4 regions of the Streptosporangium heterodermiicola genome follow, and region 4 is predicted to be linked to each of the others. Evidence: riboswitches for the same ligand, from Rfam matches in the RefSeq annotation. Region 4 holds a riboswitch; each other region holds the start of a gene.
The links. Region 4 has a riboswitch for cyclic di-AMP ahead of ACSC1Q_RS05690 (CHAP domain-containing protein). Riboswitches for the same ligand answer to the same signal wherever they lie in the genome.
Positions count from the first base shown of each region.

Region 1 (5,549 bases), on a different contig from region 4:
CCTCTCCGGCCCCCGGGTGGAACACCGCGGTGTCGACGCCGGGCGCGAGCCGCACCAGCTTGTCCGCGGCCATCACCCGGGCCAGCCGCCGCCGGGTGTACTCTCCCAGGTAGGTGACCACGTCGGCGTCCGCCCCGATCCTGGCGAGCACCCGGCGTCCGGCCGGGATCCCGGCCCAGCCCGCCTCGTGGCCGTGGGTGACCATGACGACGCGACGGGCCCCGGCCTCGCGCATCCTGGGCGCGAGCAGCCCGAGCGGCGCCGCCGCCCCGAAGACCACGGTGTCGCACCCGAACTCGGCGACCAGCCCGGCGGCCCGGCGCGCGACGGCGGGCGTGGGCAGCATCAGCGAGGTCGGGTGCCGCACGACGGGGTACGGCTGGCGCAGGTCGAAGGCCGCGCTGCCGGCCCACCGGGGGGCGTAGACGACGACCGAGCCCGGTGGGCGGCGGGCGACGAGGCCGTACACGAACGACTGGATCCCCCCGGCGCGGGGCGGGAAGTCGTTCGTGACGACCAGCGTGCGGTTCACGGTTCGGGGAGACCGTTCAGCCCGGCCCAGGAACGTGCCAGGGCGATGCGCTGCGGCGTCGTGGGATGAGATGCATAAAGTACATATTCGACCAGATCGGGGGATAAATCCGAAATATTGGTAGCCGCCAGTCGTTTCTGCATGGCGACGAACGTCGCCGGGTCCCTGGTCAGGTCCAGCGCGTGCACGTCCGCGCGGGCCTCGATCTGCCTGCTCACCAGGTTCTGGGCCGGTCCCGACAGGACCGTGGCCAGGCTCAGCAGCCCCATGACCAGGCCCACCGCCCTCGGGTCGCCGAGCGAGGTGACCCCCGTCCCGCGCCGTACGACCCCCGCCGAGGTCACCGCGTAGAGCAGGCACGCCCCGAACGCCGCGCCCAGGCCGCCGACGAGCGTGCCCGACAGCACGTCGCCCGCCTTGGCGTGGCCCAGCTCGTGCGCGACCACCAGCTCCACCTCGTCGGCGGGGGCGCGGAGCAGCGTGTCGTAGACCACGATCCTGCGGGTCGCGCCGAATCCGGAGACGTACGCGTTGAGCGCGGTGGTCCGCCGGGAGGCGTCGGCGACGAGCACGTTCTCGACCGGCACGCCGTCCCTGGCGGCCATGGCGAGCAGGTCGTCGCGAAGCCGCCCCGCCTCCAGCGGCCTGAAGTCGTTGAAGACCGGCTCGATGAGCACCGGGTAGGCGAAGGAGGCGGCCACGGTCAGGACGAACGCCCCGCCCGCCGCGGGGATCCACCAGCGCCGGTAGCGCCGCGCCAGCGCGATCACCGCCAGCACCATGATCGCGTTCAGCGCGGTGCCGATGCCGGTGCTCTTCGCCCGGTCGGCCGCCCAGGCGGGCCAGGCCTGGGTGGACAGCCCGAACTCGCGCAGGTAGCCCTCCGACCACATCCCCAGGGGCCACCGCAGGATCGCCACGGCCACCGACAGCGCCAGCACGCCGAGGAGCGCCCGCAGCCACCACGGCCCCGGCAGCCGGTCGGCGAGCCGCGCGCCCAGCGGGGTGGCCACCAGCACCCCCGCCACGAGCAGCGTCAGGCCGAGCGACAGGTAACCGGGAAGGCTGACCAGCGCGTCGAACGTCTCGGACCTGGTGATCTGCTCGGCGGTGAAGTCGCGGGCCGGATCGGGAACGACGGCCGGGGCCCCCTCGGGCAGCGCCCTCCAGGGCGTGGTGAACGCCACGACCGCCAGCGTGACCACCCCCAGCACGGCCAGCGCCCACCCCGCCGACCGCACGCCCGAGGGCGTGTCCGTCGTGCTCAGCGTCACGTGAGTTCCTTCCTGAGGTAGTCGCGCCAGGCTCCGGTGAACTCGGCCACCGTCAGGCCGAGCGTGCTCCCGACATCGCTACCGTAGAGCCTCACCAGCGCCTTCTCCCCGAAGCGCTCCGCGACGAACCTGCAGGCGAGCCACGCCTCCTCGTACGCCTGCGCGAGCCTCGGCGCGCCGGGGGCGAAGTCGGCCGGGCCGGGGAGCCTGGCGGGCAGGACGCCCGAGCGCACCTCGGCGGCCAGCTCGGCGGCGGCCGTGCGCACCGCGATCCCGGCGTCGCGGTAGCCCGCGTAGTCGGCGAAGCCCTCCGACAGCCACATCGGCACCCGGCCGCCGCGGGTCGCGCCGGTGGCCACGTGGGCGAGCTCGTGGGTGATCACCACGTCCCTGCCGGTCTCGGTGAGCCTGGCGTACCCCGACGGCAGGACGATCACCCGGTCCGCGATCGCCATCGCGGCCAGTCCGTGGGTGCTCCCGGCCCCGGCGAGCGTCGCGGCCTCGGCGTCGGTGGCGGGGAAGAGGATCACCGCGGGGACCGGCCCCCAGATCGCCGCGATCGTCGCGCGGGCCCGGTCGGCCCTCGCCGCCAGATCCCGCAGGACGGCGGCGGGGACGCCGTGCCCGACCACGAGGGAGTGCTCGCCCCCGACGATGACCGCGGCGCCCGGCCACAGGTCGCGAGGGGACGTCCTGGCGCCGTACGAGAGGTGGGAGGCGGGGGTGGGCGGGAGCGGTGCGGCTCCGGCCAGGAGGGGTCCCGTCCCGGCGAACGGACCGGCGCTCATCAGCGCCAGCATCCCGGCGAGCACGGCGCGGCGCCCTTTCGGGACGGACATACGAGCCGATGGTACTCGAACGACATGGAACGGCCCCGGCCCTCCCGCGGGAGGGCCGGGGCCGCTTTTCCGTGCTCAGACAGGCGCTCGGGGCTTGGACAGGTGCTCACGCGCGGATCCCGGATCCCGGATGCCGTACTCACGCCCGGAACCCAGGACTCACGCACGGAACCCGGGCCCGTACGGAGCCTTGGCTCACGCGCGGGTCCCGGGTTCCGGGCGGGGCTCAGGCCCCGGGCCGTACCGCTCCGGCGAAGGCGGACCTGTAGTAGCCCGCCAGCCTCACGACACGGACCGTCTTGCCGCTGCTCGGTGAGTGGACCATCCTGCCCTTGCCGACGTACATGCCGACATGGCCCTTTCCACTGAAGAACAGCAGGTCACCGGGGTGCAACTTGCTCCACGAGACCTTCTTCCTGATCGACCTGTACTGGCTGTGCGTGATCCTGGGAAGGGACACGCCCGCCTTCCGCCAGGCGTATCGGACGAGCCCCGAGCAGTCGAACGCTCCGGGGCCGGAGGCTCCCCACCGGTACGGATCGCCGATCTGCTTCTTGGCCGCCGAGACCGCCTTGCCGGCCCGGACCTTCTGCAGTGCCGCCCTGGTCTTGCTCTTGGCCTTGGTCTTGGACACGGTCTTGGACACGGTCCCGGCCTGAGGGGCGGTCTTCGTGGTGCTCTCGGCCTTCTCGGAAACACCGGCCGCGCTGTTGACCAGTATCTCCGGGGGGCCGTCAGCCGCCGCCTGCGCCGCCGTGGGCCCCAGGGTGACCGCTCCGGCTGAGGCGGTCAGGGTGAGGGCGATGCCGCCGAGGGAAAGGCGGAAAAGGCGTGACAGACGGGGGTTGTGCGGGGTGGTAGACAGGATTTCTCCTTGGGACTTCCACTGATGCCTACCGGGTTAGCTGACGGGTTCGGGCTTGGAAGATGCCCTACGGCGCAAATGCGCCGATTCACCCCTGGCCACGCTGTGCTGGGCCTTTTGGGTCCCCGGTTCCATGCCTCCTGGCTGCATGGATTCGGCGGGCCGCCGTGATGAGCCCTGCCCCCGGCTGGGGGCACGGCGGCCGATTGGATTTCTATAGGGACACCGGCCCGAAGACCGACATTCGCCGCGACGGCGTGGCTTGCACGTCGCGACGCCAGAAGTTACCCCGATCTCCAACTTTCGGCAAAGCATTCGCCAAATCGGATGCCCGGCCAGTCCTATTGATCTTCCCGTTACCCCTGCTTAATGGCTATTTATGCTATTGAGATATGACTCTCGTCACACGAACGGAACCACTCCGACAAATAGCAATTTTTGTAATATTCATCACATCTTCCCGATCGAGGTTTGAACCTCGCGGATGGACCGATCCAGGGCGACCCGGCCGGGCGGTCTCAGCGCCTGACACGCGTGCAGGCGCCGTAGATCGACTGCCGGAAATCCACCTCGGTGATCTCGAACCCGGCGGCGTCGGGCATCGGTTCGAGCAGCCACCCGAAGGTGCCGTACCCGGTGCGCGGATGCTCGGCGTGGTCGTCGCGCGTGCTCGCAGGACAGGAAGCGCTCAAGGGCGGAGAGCCCGTCCTCGCGAGATGCGCCCCTCCGGCGCGAGGCGGGCCGGGACGGCCCGGGAAGGCCGGGGCCCGCCACACGGGGTCAGGGGCGGACGGCTCCGACGATGCGACGGCCGTAGGCGGACAGCGGGACGACCTTGACGACGTCGCCGGTCTGCGGGGCGTGCACGATCTGGCCGTTGCCCGCGTACATGCTGACGTGGCCGAGACCCTCGCTGAAGATGAGGTCGCCCGGCTGGAGCTCGCTCAGCGAGACCTTGCGGCTCGCGCCCCAGCTCCACTGCTCCCAGGTCGTGCGGGGGAGGCTGACCCCCCCGCTGCGCCAGGCGCCCTGGACCAGGCCGGAGCAGTCCCAGCCGCCGGGGCCCGTGCCACCGTACTGGTAGGGCTTGCCGACCTGGGCGAAGGCGAACTGCAGGGCGGCGCGGGCGTTGCCCGAGGCGGAACCGCTGTACTGGATCCCGGAGCTCTCGGGGTTGCCCGTCTTGAAGACGTTGAGCTCGCGCAGGATCTTCGTCTGGGCCCTGACCATCTTGTCGGCCTTGGTCTTCTCCTCGGCCAGGTCGTCACGCGTCTCGTCGGCCTCGGCGAGCGCGTCCTTGGCCTGGTCCCGGCTGGTCCGCAGCGCCTTGGTGGCCTCGTCGAAGGCGCTCAGGGACTGGGCGCGGGAGGTGGACATCTGGTCGGCGGCGGCCAGGCCGCTCAGCAGGGCGCCGGGGTCGGTCTGGTAGATCATGCCTTCCCAGCCGTTGACCACGCCGACCTGGTAGGTGCTGACGGCCATCGTGACGAGCTCCTTGCGCAGCCCGGCGACCTGGTCGTTCTGGCGGGTCAGGTTCTCGTTGAGCGTGCGGTACTTCTTCCTGGCCCGCTTCCACTTCTCCGAGGCCTGGTTGTACTTCTCGACGACCTGGTCGGCCTGCTCGTTGAGCTTCTCCAGCTTCTTCTTGGCCTGGGCGAGTGTCGGCTTCGGCTCGGCGAACGCTCCGCTCACCGGCAGCATCAGCAACGCGAGCGCGAGCCCGGCCGCCACCGGCATCCGAATCAGTCCAACCGGCAAACCCGCCACGGCCACGTCAACGCCTCCCGACTGCACCAGACCTGCGGCGAATAGTACAGAAGAAGTAATGATTGACTCACCTTTTTGCCGGGTTTGCTCCTTAATCGCAGGTGGAAACCTTGACCCGGACCCGGCCCCGGGGGAGACGGGCCCGGCCCGCCCCCGTCACGGGAGGCGGCCCGGCCCGAGTCCCGATCGCGCTACCCGCAGGTGGCGACGTCGCAGATCTTGGCGGTCATCTTCCTGGCGTCGCGCAACTGGACGGTCCAGTCGCTCTTGGT
Region 1 is NZ_JBPJSR010000001.1:727,195-732,743, forward strand. It holds gene ACSC1Q_RS02920 (glycosyltransferase family 4 protein) at 1-532, opposite strand, end outside; gene ACSC1Q_RS02925 (M48 family metallopeptidase) at 529-1,806, opposite strand; gene ACSC1Q_RS02930 (hypothetical protein) at 1,803-2,645, opposite strand; gene ACSC1Q_RS02935 (C40 family peptidase) at 2,872-3,291, opposite strand; cyclic di-AMP (ydaO/yuaA leader) riboswitch at 3,521-3,680, opposite strand; gene ACSC1Q_RS02940 (hypothetical protein) at 4,029-4,202, opposite strand; gene ACSC1Q_RS02945 (C40 family peptidase) at 4,291-5,247, opposite strand; gene ACSC1Q_RS02950 (hypothetical protein) at 5,469-5,549, opposite strand, start outside.
Region 1: another riboswitch for cyclic di-AMP. It lies ahead of ACSC1Q_RS02935 (C40 family peptidase); the one in region 4 lies ahead of ACSC1Q_RS05690 (CHAP domain-containing protein).

Region 2 (5,549 bases), on a different contig from region 4:
ACGGTAGTTGATGTCCATCGACACGATCGCGCCCGCGTCGCGGGCCTCGGCGACCGCGGCCCGCACCGCCTCGGCGGCGGAGGCCGACAGCGCGAGCGTGATACCCGTGACGTGCAGCACGCGCGCCGAGCGGATCAGCGAGACGTCCAGGTCGGAGGGGCGCAGCCGGGATCCGGCGCTCGCCGAGCGGTAGTAGCGCACGTCGACCATCTCGGCCGTGCGCCTGCTCTTGATCATCAGTCCGGTGGGCGCCCCGGGGTCGACCCGCATCCCCCGCACGTCGACGCCCTCACCGGCCAGCGTCGAGCGCAGCAGCTCGCCGAACTCGTCGGCGCCCACCCTGCCGATCCAGGCCGCGCGCCCGCCGAGGCGGGTGACGCCGATGGCCACGTTCGACTCCGCGCCGCCCACGCCGAGCCCGAAGTCGCGGGCGTGCCTGAGCGGGCCGGTGCGCCGCGCGCTGAACAGCGCCATGCTCTCACCGAGCGTTACCAGATCAGTCATGGAAAACGGGTCCTTAGGGAGTCGGCGGGTGGATTTCGTCGATCATCGGGTCGACCCGAGCTTTCTGGAGATGCGCAGGGCCGCCTCGGCCACCAGGGGGCCCAGGTCTCGCACCCGCGCGGCGGTGATCCGGGAGGTGAGGCCCGAGATGGAGATCGCCGAGGTGGCGACGTCGTTGTGGTTGAAGATCGGCGCCGCGACGCAGCGCACCTCGGGCTCGTTCTCCCGGTCGTCGACCGAGTAGCCCCGCTGCCGGATCCGGCCCAGCTCGGCGCGCAGGCGCGCGGCGTCGGTGATGGTGTACCGGGTGACGTGCGGCATCCCGGCGGCCACGATCTCCTCGACGGCCTCCTCCGGCTGCCAGGCGAGGATCGCCTTGCCCACGGCGGTGCGGTAGACGGGGTTGCGGCTGCCGATGCGCGAGGCCATGCGCACGTTGGTCTCGTTCTCGACCTTGTCGATGTAGACCACGTCGGGCGGGTCGTAGACCACGAGGTGGACGGTCTCCCTGGCCTCCGCCATCAGGCGGTGCGACTCCTCGGCGGCGACCGTCCGCAGGTCGAGGGTGGAGAGGTAGGCCTGCCCGAGGCGCAGGGCGCCGCTGCCCAGCCGGTAGGCGCCGCTCCTGCGGTCGCGCTCCAGGAGCCTGGCCTCGATGAGCGGGGCGGTCAGCCGGAGCACCGTGCTCTTGGACAGGCCGAGCGCCTCGGCGAGCCGGGTGAGCGACAGGCCGTGGCCCGCGCCCGCGTGGTCGCGCACGTGCGCGAGAACGGCGAGGGCGCGTCGGAGCGAGGCGGACTGGTTGCGTTCGGGAGCGGGCTCACTCATCGCGGATTCCCATTGTGATCCGGCAATCGAATACCTGGTCAAGGTAGGCGAGTACGCCGCTCCATGGCGACTTTGCAGCACAACGTTCTGCACTGCACAACAAATCGCGTACAGCCGGGCAGGGCGGCGGAGGGTGGGTACCCACCCGGTTCCGTTCTCCGCGATACCGATAATTTTTGCCTGGACCAGGGCAGAACTGTCCCTCGGGGTGGTTGACAGGCCAAAATTGGTCCGTGGTCAGGATCGGATCGGTAGAGATGAGCGATTGCGAGAGCGAGCGACTTCCGCCAGTTCTGGGCCAGCTGTTCGCCGACGAAGCCGACAGGGCCAACGGAGCCGACAGGGCAGACGGGAGCGAGGGCGGCGACGGGACCGGGGAGGGCGCGGGCAGGAGGCTCTCGGTGGAGCTGCCGCCGGGGGACGTGGTGTGGCCCGACCCCGGTTACGCTCAGCTCGCCGTCCGTCGCCGTCCGGCGTTCTGGCTCAGCGAGGTGGCGGTCTCCGGCGAGTACTGGGCCCGGCTGAGGGCCCAGCACGAGCGGTCGGGCCTGTGGCCGGTGCTGCTTGAGGACTCCGTCCAGCCCTGGTCGGCCGGCCAGATCGCCCCGGACACGGCCGGGCAGATCGACAACTACCACGCCGCCGCGTTCATGGCCGAGGTGTGGTCCGACTGGATCGCCAGGGCCAACGCCGACCAGCTGGAGCTGCTCGACCCCTTCGGTCCCGAGTGTCCGGGACCGGCCCCCTCGGGCAGGCTCGCCGCCGATCCCGGCGTGGTCGCCGACTGGTACGCCGGTCTGGTGGCCGAGCGCAGGACCCCGCTCGGGCTCGTCGCGGTCGAGCGCGGGGCCGACGCCCTCGCCGTCATGGGCTGGCAGGGCGCCCTGAACCACAACGAGTGGATGGTCCCGCTCGCGGCCGTCGTGCGGAGCTGGGAGGACAGGTTCGGGGTACGGGTGGTCGGGATGGGCTTCAACACCCTCGACCTCAGCGTCGCCGCGCCCCCGACGACCTCGGAGCACGCCCTGCACGTCGCCGCTGAGCACTGGACGTTCTGCCCCGACAGCATCATCCAGGGGGCGGGGAACCTCATCGACTACGCCGAGCAGATCAAGGGCAGGAACGCCTGGTCGTTCTGGTGGGACTGAACGGGGCGGGGCCCGGCGGGCGTGGTGTCCCGGGACGGGGATCGGCCGGTGTGGGCTCGACCCGCGAGGCGTGATTCCCCCCGTACGGGACCCGTGGGCGCGACGTCCCGGGATGAGGCCCGGAAACGGGGCCGGGGCGGGGTTCCGGAGGCGATCCTCGACATGGGGGAGACATCCGTGCTGGTAGGACGGTTGTTGGCCTGATGGGGCGATCGATGAGGCTTCCTTGAAGGTTGTAGGTAGATCTTCTGGGGTTTTCATGGTGTTTGCTTTGCTTTGTCCGGTTTTGGTGGGTAGTGTCCACAGTTATCGGTAGGCGACCTGCCCTTCACAAGAGGGAGCGGCCGGCCGACGTCGAATCCCGAGGGCCCCTACGGGCTCCGGAGCCGGGGAACCACTTTTCCGGGGTGAATCCGCCGCGACCGCGCGGCGATAGGGCAACTCCACCGCCCGAACCCGTCAGCTAACCCGGTAGACGAGATGGAGAGGAGATCCCCTCATGGATCACCGCGTCACCACGTCGGTGCACCCCGTGTCCGTGCCGACCACCTGACTTTTCTTCCCCCCGACATCCCCCGTCCCCCCGACCCTCTCGCCGCCCCGATCGCGGCAGCTTCCAGATCGTGCTCCGCGTAGCGATTGCCTGAGATTCCGGCTACGCCCCCTTTTCCGACGAGCGCGTCCCCGCCAGTGCACCCCCTTCGGTGTGTCGCACATGGCTGCCCCGTTCCCTCGCGAAAGAGCCTTTTCTCCATGCGCCCCTTCTTTGGTATGCACAAGAACGGCCTGAGCAAGTCCACCTGGCAGAACGACAATCCTCGCGGCAAGCGTCTCGCGGCCGCCGCCCTGGTCGGTGCGAGCGTCCTCGCCTCCGCCGGTGTCGCCCTGGCGCTGCCCGCCACCACCTGCTTCGCCGCCACCGCCGACCCCGAGGTCGGCGTGGCGAAGGCCAGTGCCGAGACCGTCCTCCTCCAGGGCGCGACCACGGCCTCCTACTTCTGGGACGACTCCTCCGGCCGGGCCGGTGACACCGGTCTGCCCGCGAGCGGCAGGCCGATGCAGAAGGGCATGATCGCCAGCCCGAGCTGGCCCCTGCTCACCGAGGGCTACCTCATCTACAAGGGCAAGAAGGCCAAGTTCTTCGTCGGCGACCGCGGTCCCGGCTCGCCCTCGAACCAGGGCATCATGATCGACATCGACGCCAAGACCTTCGCCGACCTGACCGGTGGAACGTTCAACGCCGGCACGCTCGGCGTGGACGGCAACGGCGGCATGGGCCACATCGACATCAAGTACGTGGTCACCAAGTGGGGCGGCGGTACGGGGATCAAGAACCACCCCGTCGCGTTCTCCACCGGCGCCTGGAGCCGCAGGGACAACAGCCCGGCCAAGCCCCCGACGGTCGTCTTCGCCAAGGCCCAGGAACTGGGCATAGGCGTGCAGACCCAGCTGGCGAGCGCCGCGGTGCGGCCGTGGGCCGGCAAGCCCAAGGTCATGGTCGAGCCCGCCTCCCTGCACACCCCGGCGGGCGTGGCCGTCGCCGGCGCCCGCGCCGCCGGGATCGGCGCCGGGAAGAACTGAGCCGGAGGTCGCGCCCCGCCGGAGTTCCCCCGCTCCGACTCTCTTTGGCGGGGCCCCGGCCATGGCCCTCCCGGGGGAGATCCCACCCCGCCGGTGGCCGGCTTTCCCCCGAATGGCATTCTGTCCCGCGTAACCAGCAAGGACGGTAGGAGCGCCATGACTCTGCGGGCCCCGGCGAACGGCATCGAGATCGCCTACGAAACCTTCGGCTTCCCGGGGGCCCGGCCCCTCCTGCTGATCACGGGCCTCGGTTGCCAGATGATCCAGTGGGACGAGAGGTTCTGCGCGCTGCTCGCGGATCGCGGGTACCACGTGGTGCGTTTCGACAACCGCGACAGCGGCGAGAGCACCCACCTGGGCGAGGCGGGGACGCCCGCCCTCGACGGGAGCGGAGAGGTCCCCTACCTGCTGGGCGACATGGCCGACGACTCCGCCGGGCTGCTCGACGCGCTCGGCTGGGACACGGCTCACGTGGTCGGCCTCTCGATGGGCGGGATGATCGCGCAGTCACTCGCGATCCGCCACCCGCACCGGGTGCGCAGCCTCACCTCGATCATGTCCACCCCGAGCCCGGGGGCTGCCCTGCTGACCGACCCCGACGTGCTCATGCCGGCCTTCACGCCCGACCGCGAGAGCGCGATCCGGCGGGCCCTCGACAACTGCGCGGCAGTCGGCTCGCCCGGCTACCCGTTCGACCGGGAGTGGAACGCCGAGATCGCCGGGCTGGGCTACGACCGGTCGTACGACCCGGCGGGCACGGCCAGGCAGGTGGCCGCGATCATGGCCTCCGGCGACCGCGCGCCCCGGCTCAAGGAGCTCGCGGTCCCGGCTCTCGTGCTGCACGGGGAGGACGACCCGCTCGTCCCGCTGCCCGCCGGGATCGCCACGGCCGACGCGATCCCCGGCGCCCGGCTGATCACCTTCCCGGGCATGGGCCACGACCTGCCCGCCGAGCTCTGGCCCGCCTTCGTCGACGCGATCGACGAGCTCACCACCGCCGCCGACTCCGGGCGTTGACCTCCGGCCTTTCAGGTGAAGCTCCGGAACGGCCCGGGGAGGCCCGGGGAGGCCCGGGGAAGCTCGGGGAGGGCTCCGGTGCGGTCCGTGCCTCCCGGGGCGCGGGCCGCACCGGAGGATCACACTTCGAGCTTCTCCTCGATGCCGCGCAGGACGTGCCGCGCGAGCGCGAGGTTGGCCCGGTTCCGGTCGAGAGCCAGGTAGAGGAACAGCCCTTTGCCGCTCCGGCCCGAGATCGGGCGGATGATGTGGTACTGCGTACCGAGCGTGATGAGGATGTCCTCGATGCCGTCCTTGAGGCCGAGCGACTCCATGGTCCGCAGCTTGGCCTTGACGACCTCGGTGTTGCCCGCGGCCGCCACCTGGAGGTCGAGGTCCTTGGACCCGCCGAGCGCGCCCAGCGCCATCCCGCTGTTGTAGTCGACGACGACCGAGCCGATGGCGCCGTCGATCGTCATCATCTCCTTGAGC
Region 2 is NZ_JBPJSR010000005.1:220,054-225,602, forward strand. It holds gene ACSC1Q_RS13320 (sugar kinase) at 1-504, opposite strand, end outside; gene ACSC1Q_RS13325 (IclR family transcriptional regulator) at 547-1,332, opposite strand; gene ACSC1Q_RS13330 (DUF4253 domain-containing protein) at 1,590-2,480, shown strand; cyclic di-AMP (ydaO/yuaA leader) riboswitch at 2,823-2,973, shown strand; gene ACSC1Q_RS13335 (hypothetical protein) at 3,234-4,061, shown strand; gene ACSC1Q_RS13340 (alpha/beta fold hydrolase) at 4,218-5,078, shown strand; gene ACSC1Q_RS13345 (hypothetical protein) at 5,198-5,549, opposite strand, start outside.
Region 2: another riboswitch for cyclic di-AMP. It lies ahead of ACSC1Q_RS13335 (hypothetical protein); the one in region 4 lies ahead of ACSC1Q_RS05690 (CHAP domain-containing protein).

Region 3 (5,549 bases), on a different contig from region 4:
CGTCCCGCGGCTCCCGAGGCCCCCGTGCCCCCGGAATCCCGGAAGTCCCCGGAGTCTCCCGGCCTTCCCGGACAGGACGCGGACCGGCCGAAGACGCTCTGAGCCCGGCCGCCGGTCGGCGGGTCGGCGGGTCAGCGGGTCAGCGGCGAAACCCCAGGTCGGCGCGGACAGGATGAGTGCAGGAGTCGTGGACGGGCGCGTGCAGGAATCGTGCAGGACACCCGTCGATGCTGACGCGGGTGAAAAACTTCTCGATTCCCCCAGGGGCGCGGGCCATCGGCCCGCGCGGACGACGGGGCCACGCGCTGCTGGCGTTGTTCGCCATGCTCGCCTCCATCCTGGTGATCACGGGCGGCTCGCAGCGGCCCGCGTACCGCCGTGGGATTCCCCGCGAAGGAGAACCTGAACCGACGTGCCGCCAAGTCCCTCACCGCCCGCGTGGTGAAGGCGGACATGTACCTCAAGGGCCAGACCGTCAACGTGGTCTGCCAGGTCACCGGCGGCGCCGCCTACGGCTCCACGGTCTGGGACAAGACCACCGACGGTCTCTGGGTCGCCGACCACCATGTCAAGACCGGCTCGGACGGCTTCCTGTCCAACATGCCGCGCTGCGACAACGACCAGCCCTCGACGGAGGACGGCGGCCCGCCCGCCGGAAGCGGCGCCGCGCGGCCCCAACAGCGTGCACGTCACCGCGGTCTACGGAGGTAACCGGCTGCCGAACGTGATCCGATACTTCGGCTGAACCACTCAGGCGTGATGGCGGGGGCGAGCGATCGTCCCCGCTTTCACCGTTTTGTGGATCTTTGGGGTCGCGCCGGATTGGAGACTGCCCGGCGTGGAGTTTCTCATACTCGGGCCTCTCGAAATCGTGCACGGCGGGCGATCCGTCGCCCCAGCGCGGCCAAGGACAGGGCCTTTCTCGGTGAACTGCTCGCCCACCCCGGCAGGCTGATCACCAACGAGCACCTGGCCGACGTGCTCTGGCAGGACCGGCTTCCGGCGAACCCGGCGAACGCCGTCCAGGTGCGGGCCTCCCGGCTGCGCGCGGCACTCCGCTCCATCGCCCGCGAGGAGGTGGCCAAGCGGGTCCTGGTCAGCCGCTCCGGCGGGTACGAGCTGAACCTCGACCACGCCGGCACGGACGTCGCGCGCTTCGAGGAGACCCTCTCCCGAGGCTCCCTCGGTTCCCCCGGCTCCTCCGGTGACGTGTCCGCGTTGCGGGAGGGACTGTCGATCTGGCGGGGAAGGCCGTTCTCCGACGTGCCGCCGACCCCCTGTGTCGAGATCCAGGTGGCGCGGCCGGAGGAACTCAGGCTGTCGGCGATGGAGTCGTACGCGGACCTCTGCCTCGCCGAGGAGAACCTTCCGGCCACCCTGGTCGCCGAGCTCGCCGACGAGGTGGCGCGCAGCCCGCTCCGCGAGTCCCTGCAGTACCGGCTGGTCCGGGCCCTGCACGTGACCGGCAGGTCCGCCGAGGCGCTCACGGTCTACGAACGGCTCCGCAGGACCCTCGCCGACGAGCTCGGGACCGGCCCCCGGCCCGAACTCCGCCGCCTGCACCTGGAGATCGTCGCGGAGCACGGCACGGACACGGACACGGACACTTCGGGGTCTTCCGCGCCGGTGACCCTCACCCCCCTCCCGGAGCAGGGACACCAGGAGCAGGGACATCCGGAGCAGGGCCCCGGCGCCCGTGCCGATCCCGGGCGGGCCGCGCCATCCCGCCACGCCGCCGGTCCCGGGCGGGCCGCGCCGTCCCGCCACGCCGCCGGTCCCGGGCGGGTCGCGCCGTCCCGCCACGCCGCCGGTCCCGGGCGGGTCGCGCCGTCCCGCCACGCCGCCGGTCCCGGGCGGGTCGCGCCGTCCCGCCACGCCGCCGGTCCCGGGCGGGTCGCGCCGTCCCGCCGCAAGGTCTCCCCCCTCGCCGTGGCGGGCCTCGCCTGCCTGCTCGGGCTCGGCGGGGCAGGAGGGTACTGGCTGTTCCAGGACCGGGGGCGGCCCGGTGAAGGCGAATCCGTCACGAGCGGCGGCCCGCAGCAGGCGCCCAGTCCCGAACGGCCCATTCCCGGCGACAGCTCGCGGCTGGACGCCGACGTCACCTACCCCGACGGCAGCGAGGTCAAGGTGGGGGAGCGGTTCGTGAAGACCTGGAAGATCACCAACACCGGTTCGGTCCCCTGGCGCGCCCGCAGGCTGGCCCGCGAGCCGCTCCAGCCGGGAGCCGACGGGTGTGGCTCGCCGACCTCCACAGCGCTCCCCGACACCGACCCGGGGCAGCCGGCGGTGATCAGCGTGTCCGTCGAGGCCCGGTCGACGCCGGGAAGGTGCAAGGTCTACTGGAAGATGCTCGACGAGCAGGGAGTGCCCTTCATGCCGCACCTGTCGGGCATCTTCTTCGACGTGAACGTCGTTCCTTAGTGCCCGCGATCCTGACTCGCGACTTCACCGCCCGGTGACGCGTACAGCAATCGTGCGGGAAAAGTGCGGCGTCCCGGTCCAGGCTGCTTCTCGCCCACGGTGGCTCAGTACATCGAGATGTGCGGGTGGTCGAAGTGGTTGGCCGTGACGCCGCCGCGGTTGGACATGAAGTTCCAGCCGGAGCCGTGGTTGATGCGCTGGCGCCAGATCACGTACTTCACGCCGAGCCTGGCCTTGTTCTTGATGGCCCAGGCGGCGATCTCGTCGCCCAGCGCGTTGTTGGCGGCCGAGGGCATCGTGCCGCCGGTGCTCATCATGAAGTCGCAGGCGCGGCCCAGGGGGTGCTCGCCGCCGTCGTTGGCGGACCGGTAGCAGCCGACGGAGTACGGCAGGCTGAAGCGCCGCATGACGGCGTCGCGCATGATCCGGGTGCGGTCGGTGATGTTGTCGGCGCCGGTGGGCAGCTGCGGGGCCCAGCTGCCGTCGGAGCGGCGGCCGGAACCGGTGGGGGCGAGCCTGTCGAGCCTGTCCTTGACGTCGCGGATCACGTCCTCGGCCTTCTCGCGCTGGCTCTCCACCTCCTTGGCCTCGTCGCGGATCTCGTCGGTGAGCCTGGACGCCGTCTCCGACGCCTTCTTCCTGCGTTCGAGGCTGCCGGCGAAACCCTCCAGGTAGGCGCTCTGCTGGGCGGTGAGCTGCTCCATCACCGCGGCGGCGCCCATGTCGCCGGAGAACATCAGCGCGGGCAGCCCGCCGCTGCTGCTGGTCTGGTAGCGAAGCTGGACGATGGAGTCGACCTGCCTCTTGGCCTCGACGTAGGTCTCCTCGGCCTTGCCCAGGTTCTGCTTGGCGACGGCCTCGGCCTTCTGCGCCTTCCTGAGGGACTCGCGCTTGGCCGCGTAGGTCTCGATCAGCCCGTCGAGTTTCTTGCCGAGTTTGGCCAGTTCGGCACGGAGTTTGGCCTCGGTCGGCTTGGGTTCCGCGCTTCCCGCGGTGGGGGCACCGATGGTGAACGCCACGATCGAGCTCAGACAGAGGGCCAGAGCGGCATGCCGACGGAACGTGGGGGACGGGGCCGCCACGAACTCTCCTCTCCTTCCGCCTACCGGGTTAGCTGACGGGTTCGGGCTGGAGGAAGCCCTTCCACCGAAGTGGTCTCACCCCAGGTGCGGTGGTTCCCCGGTTCCCGGGCAAGGTGCCCGGGATTAGGCAAATCAGCGTTTACGGCCGATGTGGGAAGGATAGTAGTGGTAAACAGCAGGTCACGCGACCTCAAGACGAGACCGAGCGGTAATCAGTTCGTGATAACAGAGCGCAGAAGATGTGCTGTTCCCTCGGGGGACACGTCGTTCACGAAGGCGCCCATGGCCGACTCCGACCCCGCCAGGTATTTCAGCTTGTCCGGCGCGCGGCGGATGCTGAACAGCTCCATGTGCGCGTACGACAGGTCGCGGCCGGTGGAGACCGGTGCCTGGTGCCAGGCCGCGATGTACGGCATGGGCACCCCGAACAGCCCGTCGAGGCGGCGGAGCACGTCGGTGTAGAGGGGGCCGAACGCCGCGCGCTCCTCGGTCTCCAGCGCGACCAGGTCGGGGACCCGGCGGTGCGGGTAGAGATGCACCTCCACCGGCCAGCGCGCCGCGGCCGGGACGAACGCCGTCCAGTGCTCGTTCGAGCCCACCACCCGGACCCCGGCCTCCCGCTCCGCGGCCAGGACGTCGGCGAACAGGTCGCCGCCGGTCCGCTCCCGGTGGCGCCCGGCCGCCCCGAGGGTGAGCCTGGTGCGCGGGGTCACGTAGGGGTACGCGTAGATCTGGCCGTGCGGGTGGGCCAGCGTGATGCCGATCTCCGCCCCCCGGTTCTCGAAGCAGAACACCTGCTCCACGCCGGGCGTCGCCGACAGCTCCGCCGTACGGTCGACCCAGGCCTCCATGACCAGCTCGACCCGCTCGGGGGAGAGCCGCGAGAACGACGAGTCGTGCTCGGAGGTGAAGCAGACCACCTCGCACCTGCCGATCCCCGGACGGACCTCGCTCAGCCCGCCGATCTCCCGGTGCTCGCCCGGCTGGGCGGAGAACGACGGGAACCGGTTCTCGAAGACCACCACGTCGTAGTCGGAGGAGGGCACCTCGGTCAGGTTGCCGGGAGTGGAGGGACAGAGCGGGCACTCACTCGTCGGGGGCAGGAAGGTGCGGCCCTGGCGGTGCCCGGCCACCGCGATCCACTCCTCGGTGAGCGGGTCGTAGCGCAGCTCGGAGGCGGCGGGGCGGGGTGGCAGGTCACGCCGGTCGACGGCCCCGCGGTCGGCGTCGTCGCGCCGGTCGAAGTAGATGAGCTCCCGGCCGTCGGCCAGGTGGGTGATCGTGCGCTTCATCGGCCGGCGATCTCGCTCTCTCGCTGGGGTTCCGCGATGATCAGCTCGCCCACCGAGGCGGCGAGCTCCTCGCGGGCCTCCTCGGTCAGGCCGGAGTCGCTGACCACGATGTGGGCCTCGGCCAGCTGGGCGATCGTGCTGATGCCGACCGTGCCCCACTTGGTGTGGTCCGCGGTCACCACGAGGCGGTGCGCGGAGGCGACCAGCTCGCGGTCGGTCTCGGCCTCCATCAGGTTGGGGGTGGTGAACCCGGCGCGAGTGCTGATCCCGTGCACGCCGAGGAAGAGGGTGTCGACGTGGAGCCCGCGGATCGCCGAGACCGCGACCGGGCCGACCAGGGCGTCGGAGGGGGTGCGGACCCCGCCGGTCAGCACGACCGTGCGGTCGGCCCTGGGGGAGCGGTGGAAGACGTCGGCGATCCGGACCGAGTTGGTGATCACGGTCAGCTCGGGCACGTCGACCACGTGGTGGGCGAGCGTCCAGGTCGTGGTCCCCGCGGAGAGCGCGATCGCGGTGGCCGGCCGGACGAGCCTGGCGGCGTGCTGGGCGATCGTCTCCTTCTCCGCCTGCTGACGTGCCGACTTGGCGGCGAAGCCCGGCTCCTCGGTCGAGCCGGGCCCGGCGGCGGTGGCGCCGCCGTGGACCTTCTCCACCAGGCCGCGCTCGGAGAGCACCTCAAGATCGCGCCGGATCGTCATGTCCGACACGCCGAGCTCCCGGACGAGATCGGCGACCCTGACCCCGCCGCTACCGC
Region 3 is NZ_JBPJSR010000005.1:459,255-464,803, forward strand. It holds gene ACSC1Q_RS14430 (L,D-transpeptidase family protein) at 1-102, shown strand, start outside; gene ACSC1Q_RS14435 (hypothetical protein) at 379-711, shown strand; gene ACSC1Q_RS14440 (BTAD domain-containing putative transcriptional regulator) at 823-2,421, shown strand; gene ACSC1Q_RS14445 (coiled-coil domain-containing protein) at 2,526-3,503, opposite strand; cyclic di-AMP (ydaO/yuaA leader) riboswitch at 3,507-3,643, opposite strand; gene galT (galactose-1-phosphate uridylyltransferase) at 3,716-4,795, opposite strand; gene ACSC1Q_RS14455 (DeoR/GlpR family DNA-binding transcription regulator) at 4,792-5,549, opposite strand, start outside.
Region 3: another riboswitch for cyclic di-AMP. It lies ahead of ACSC1Q_RS14445 (coiled-coil domain-containing protein); the one in region 4 lies ahead of ACSC1Q_RS05690 (CHAP domain-containing protein).

Region 4 (5,549 bases):
GAAGAGCAGGAAGTACGGGGAGACGAGGAAGTAGGGGGTCGCCCGGAGGTCGAACCGGGCCCATCCACCGCCCCGCTCCGGTCTGCGGCGCCCCGGCGACCGGCGGGGGCCGGGTCGCGGCGGGGCGGCCGGGGAGTCGACGTGCAGTGTCATCGGTCAGAGCCTTTCAGCGGGGCCAGGCGACCGGCCCGGCCACGGGGTCACCGCGGCCGGGCCGATGCGGATCGGTACGGGGATCAGCCCGCTGCCTTGACGCCGGCCTCAAGGAACTTGGTCCAGGCCTGGTCGTAGGGGACCGAGCCCTGGTCCATGCCCTCAAGGACCTTCTCCACCGCGGTCTTGACCTGGGCGTGCTTCTCGCCGAGGAAGACGGGCAGCAGGTCCTTGACCGAGGCGCCGAAGATCTGGCCGGTCGGCGCGTCGTTGAAGAACGGGTTCTTCAGGTCGGCGACCGCCGGGTCCTGCTGCGCGGTGATGGAGCTCGGGAAGGCCGCGGCCTCCTGGAAGGCCATGATGTGGCCCTCCTTGCCGGTGAGGTAGTTCAGGACCTCGGCGGCCTCCTTGGGGTGCTTGCTCTGCTTGGGAATGGCCAGGTAGGAGCCGCCCCAGTTGCCCGCGCCGCCGGGCACGGACGCGACGTCCCACTTGCCCTTGTTGTCGTCACCGGCCGCGCCGGAGACCACGCCGAGCATCCAGGCCGGGCAGCCCATGGTCGCGAAGCCGCCCTTCTTGATCGCGGCGTTCCACGGCGGGGTGAAGGAGCCGAGCTTGGCGGTCAGGCCCGCCTCGCTGAAGCTCTTCACCGTGTCGAAGGAGGTCTTGATGGCCGGGTTGGTCTCGATGACGAGCTGGTTCTTCTGGTCGAAGTAGGCGACGTTGCCGTTCTTCGGCGCCTCCTGCGACAGGATCACGTTGTAGAGGGTGTTGGGGCCGTCGAGGAACTTCGGGTCACCCTTGCCGGGGTTGGCCGCCTTGAACTTCTCGCCGATCGCCTTGAAGGCGTTCCAGTCCGGCCAGAGCTTGCCGACCTCCTCGCGCCCGGTGGGCAGGCCCGCCTTCTCGAACAGGTCCTTGCGGTAGCACATGGTCATGCCGCCGATGTCGGTGCCCAGGGCGAAGAGCTTGTTGTCGGCGTTGATGCCGTTGTCCCACTTCGCCGCGGGGAAGTCGGCCTTGCGGCTGTCCAGCCCGTACTCGGCGAGGTCGGTGAAGAACTGCGGGCGGGCCTTCATGAGGCCCATCGCGCCCTCGTCCAGGGCGATGATGTCGGCCGCGCCGCTGTTGGCCTGCAGGCGCTGTAGCAGCTGCGGGAGGTAGACGTCCTCGAACCGGTCGGTCAGGTTCTGGTACTTGACCTGGATGTTCGGGTGCGCCGCGTTCCACGTCTCCACGGCCTTGTCGTAGCCGAAGTTCTCGCCGCCGCCGAAGGTGTGCACGGTGATGGTCACCGGCTCGGCCGCCGCGGCGGAGCCGCCGTTCGCGGCGGGCGTGGCGGGCTCGCTGGAGCTGCACGACGTGACGGCCAGGGCGGTGGCCGCCATGACCGCGACGGCGGCGAGCCTGCCGTGCCGCTTGTTGTTCAACATTCCGGACCCCTCTCAGGTGGTCGCCCGAATCATTGGGAGGCGACATCGCGGACCGGTCCCCGACAAACGCGGTCCTCGTGACGAGGTCGTTCCTCAATGTGCTTTGGGAGCGCTCCCACGAAGAGTGGACGATGGGCAACCGGGACGTCAATATGCCGAAACTCAACCGTTACATCCGGCCGTTTTAGGCAGGACTATTGGTACCAAACCTGCACAAAGATCTCATCAAGATGATTGGGAGCGCTCCCATCTCACGGACATACAGTCGGGGCATTTCGTGTCCGCGCGGGGGCGGGGGACGCCGATCGGGGTCGAGGGTGGCTCCCTCGGCGGGCGCCCGCTGAGGGCTGTCAAGAGGGTGTCAGGAGGGGGTCGGGGAGGGCGGCGAGGGACCCCGGCCACCGGAGCCGGGCCGGGGGAGGGGGCGAGGAGACGCCATCGGAGCCAGGGGAGGGGGGGACGTTCCCGGGGAGGGACGAGGGGGGAGGTGCGGAACGCTCCCGGAAGTCGGGAGAGGGGGACACGTAACGCTCCCGGGATCGGGCGAGGGGGCGCGGGACGCTCCCGGGGGGAGGGGGGACGCGGAACGCTCCCGGGGGCGTCGCCTGTTCGGGCGACGCCCCCGGGAGCGTGTGGACCGGGCCGCCGTTCACCGGCGGGGGGCCGGGACGCCCGCGCCGCAGGGGAGGACGGGTGCGGGTGGCGGGGGCGGGTCAGTTGGAGTAGACGGGGTAGCCGTAGCCGACGACCTGGGAGACGGGCCGGACGCGCTGCTCGACGTCGCCGTTGCCGGTGTTGCCCTCGATCGTGGTGATCGTGCCGTCCCCGTTGTCCTTCTTCACGAAGCCGACGTGGTCGATGCCGTCGATGGTCTTGCCGCCGGCCCAGTCGAAGTAGACGACGGCGCCGGGGGTGGGGATGGTGCCCCAGTGCCCGTTGTTCTTGAACCACTTGGCGTGGGCCACGGTGTAGGCGTCCCAGCCCATGGTGGGGCGGATGCCGGCCATCTCGCCGACCCAGGAGACGAACATCGCGCACCAGGGGGCGTTGGCGTAGTCGTACACGGTACTGCCGCCGTCGCGGGCGAGGGTCTCCTTGGCCCGGGGGCTCGACATGTACCAGGAGTGGAACTTGGTGCCGCCGCCCTGGGCGTTCTCGCGGACGCCGATCTGCTTGGAGGCGATGTCCAGGACCTTCGCCGCGGAGACCTTGGGGAGCCTCTCGGCCACGATCTGCAGGGGGGTCTTCGCGACCTTGGAGGCCTGCGCCTGGGTGTCGACGGGCGGGGCGTTCACGACGCCGTGGCCGTCGGCCAGTGCGGTGCCGGTGGTGCCGGTCGCCAGGGCGACGCACGCGCCCATGATGGCGCATGCCGCGCGGGGAGTGGAGATGAGGCGATGGGTCATACGGGGGTTCGACTCCTTGCTTCGCTTCCATTCCGCCTACCGGGTTAGCTGACGGGTTCGGGCTGGGAAGTGCCCTACGGCGCACAGGTGCGCTGATTCACCCCAGGAACGTGGTTCCCCGGTTCCGCAGACCTCGCGGATTCGGCGGCCGTGCTCACCGTCGGCGGAAAGGTCTCCGCCGGGTGGGACACGGTCGGGCAATGTGACGGCAATGCACAGACCTGGATAGACCTAGGCAATTGCCATGAATAGGACGAAGGTACGTCAGGGGGACAGACGATTACAAGTAGGACATATTGCCCTGGCTTGGGAATACGTCCGAACCGGGGAGGTGTTGCACGGTGCCGTCCGACTGAGGGGTGGGGTGAGGCGGCCCCGGCCACGCCCCTCCCCGGCGGGGCGGGAGGACACCCCGCCGGGACCGGGACCCCCTGTCTCCACGGCGATCCGGATTTTCCGGACCCGCCCGCGAGTTGCCGGCCGGAGGGGGCTGTGACGCACGGGTGAGGCTCCGGCCGGGGGGTGACGCACTCGGTCAAGTATCGAACAGGTTTTCGATGGTAAAAAGTATTCGGATGGTAGGGGTTCTCCCATGAAGGGCCGGAGCCGACGTGCCGGATCCGGCTGCTCCGGGCCCGTGTCCAGAAGAGTTTTCGCAGCTCAGGGACGCGGCAGAGGGAGGCGGGCAGGCCTCGCCGCCCGGAAGGTAAAGAGACGCGCTCGACGGGGCTCCGCGGCCCCGCGAAGGTAAAGGTGTCGGGCAAAGGAACGCGCTTTCCCCCAGGCCTCGTCGCGCACGCGGGTAAAGACCGGACGATCATCATCAAGCGCGCGTGGTCGGCTGTTCACCCGCAGTTCCCGGGCGCTTAAGGACACCGGGTTAGGTTGTGGCAGTCGTGAACGGGTCATCGCCCGGCGTGGAGGACGGCCGAGACCACGCGCGGGATCAGGGTTCGGCCGTTGCCTGGGTGGAGTCACCGCTGCAGATGCTCTGCGCGGTGGAGGCCCACCACGCCGGGCTGCTCGGCGCCCGCAGCCATCTCGTGCCCAGGGCGAAACTCCGCCCGCTGGCCGTGACGGGCCGCGAGCTGGGCCGTCTCACCCTGCCGAGCGGGCTGGAGCTCACCGCGGCCAGGCCGGACATGCCCCGGCCGCGCCGGGGGGAGACCTGGGTGGTGGGCGACGCCTTCTCCGGCAAGGTCCAGTTCCGCTGGCTCACCGCGCTCCCCGGCCGGATCGTGATCGTCGACGACGGGCTCGCCACCATCAGGCTCCTGGAACTGCTCACCGGCAGGCTGGGAACACCCTTGCTGCGGGCGAGGGCGAAGGTCGGAAGGCTCAGGACCGCCCTCGGCGCGGCGGCCGGGCTCAGGCTGCGCGCCGCCGCCCGCTCGGGACGGCTGTCGATCTTCACCGCGCTGCCCGTGCCCCCCGACCTGGCGAAGGCCGTACGCGCCGGGGGAGCCGAGCTGGTCACCCACGACTTCGCCTGGCTGCGGTCCCAGCCGCTGCGCGCGCCCCGCCCCGAGGAGCGCACCGTCGTCCTCGGCACCTCGCTGGTCCGCAACGGCCTGATCCACCGCGACCGCTACTTCACCTGGCTCGCCGGGCTCGGTTCGGCCGGTCCGGTGGCCTACTTCCCGCACCGCCGCGAGGATCCCGACGATCTCGTCCGGGTCGGGGAGCAGCCGGGGATCACCGTCTACGACGGCGGGACCCCCGCCGAGATGACCCTGCGCGGGCTCGCCGCCGAGCAGCGGGTGCTCAGCCTGCCGTCCACCGCGGTCACCTCCCTGCGAGTCCTGCTCTCGGCCAGGGGTGTCGCCGTGGAGACGGTGGACGTCCCCGACGAGTGGTGGACGGCCGAGGCTGTTCCCTCACTCCGCTCCCACCTGTCGCGGTTCGCCCATCACGACACGGGAGTCACCGGGTCATGACCCCGTGGCCGACGCCCGGCGGGCCCGCCGGGCCGCCTCTCCATTTACGAAACCGCATGAAAACCGCGCGAAACCGGGGATTCCCCGCCGGAGGTTCTCTTTGAAGGTCCTGGCCGTGGCCGACTCCGACTCCTACCTGAAGTGGGCGGCCTGCCTGCTGAGGGACCTGCCCTCGGGCTGCGAGACAGAGCTGGCGGTCATCCGTACCCCCATCACCCCGTCGCCGGCGCAGATCCACGCCGCCGTCGCCGGCTCGGCGGCCGACCCGCCCGTGCTGTCGGCCCGCGCGCTGCGCCGGGCCGCGGAGCGCCTGCGGCCCGACGTGGTGCTCGTCGCCTGTACGGGACCCGTGGTGGACGTGCTGGCCGGCGAGGTGCTGGCCGGGTTGCGGCCCAGGCCGGTGTTCGTCTCGGGACTGCCGGGCATCTCCGTACCCGCCACCGAGAAGGCGTGGTTGTTCCGCAGCGGGTGCGACCTGTTCGTGCTGCACAGCGGCCGGGAGGTCGAGGAGTTCTCCGAGATCGGCCGCAGGCTGGGCGGAGGGGGCCAGGTCGGGCTGGCCAGGCTGCCGTTCCTGCGCGACGGCGCGGAGATCGCCGCCACCGGGCCGCGCGACCGGG
Region 4 is NZ_JBPJSR010000002.1:415,995-421,543, forward strand. It holds gene ACSC1Q_RS05680 (carbohydrate ABC transporter permease) at 1-153, opposite strand, end outside; gene ACSC1Q_RS05685 (ABC transporter substrate-binding protein) at 237-1,586, opposite strand; gene ACSC1Q_RS05690 (CHAP domain-containing protein) at 2,300-2,992, opposite strand; cyclic di-AMP (ydaO/yuaA leader) riboswitch at 3,011-3,149, opposite strand; gene ACSC1Q_RS05695 (hypothetical protein) at 3,961-4,929, shown strand; gene ACSC1Q_RS05700 (DUF6716 putative glycosyltransferase) at 5,030-5,549, shown strand, end outside.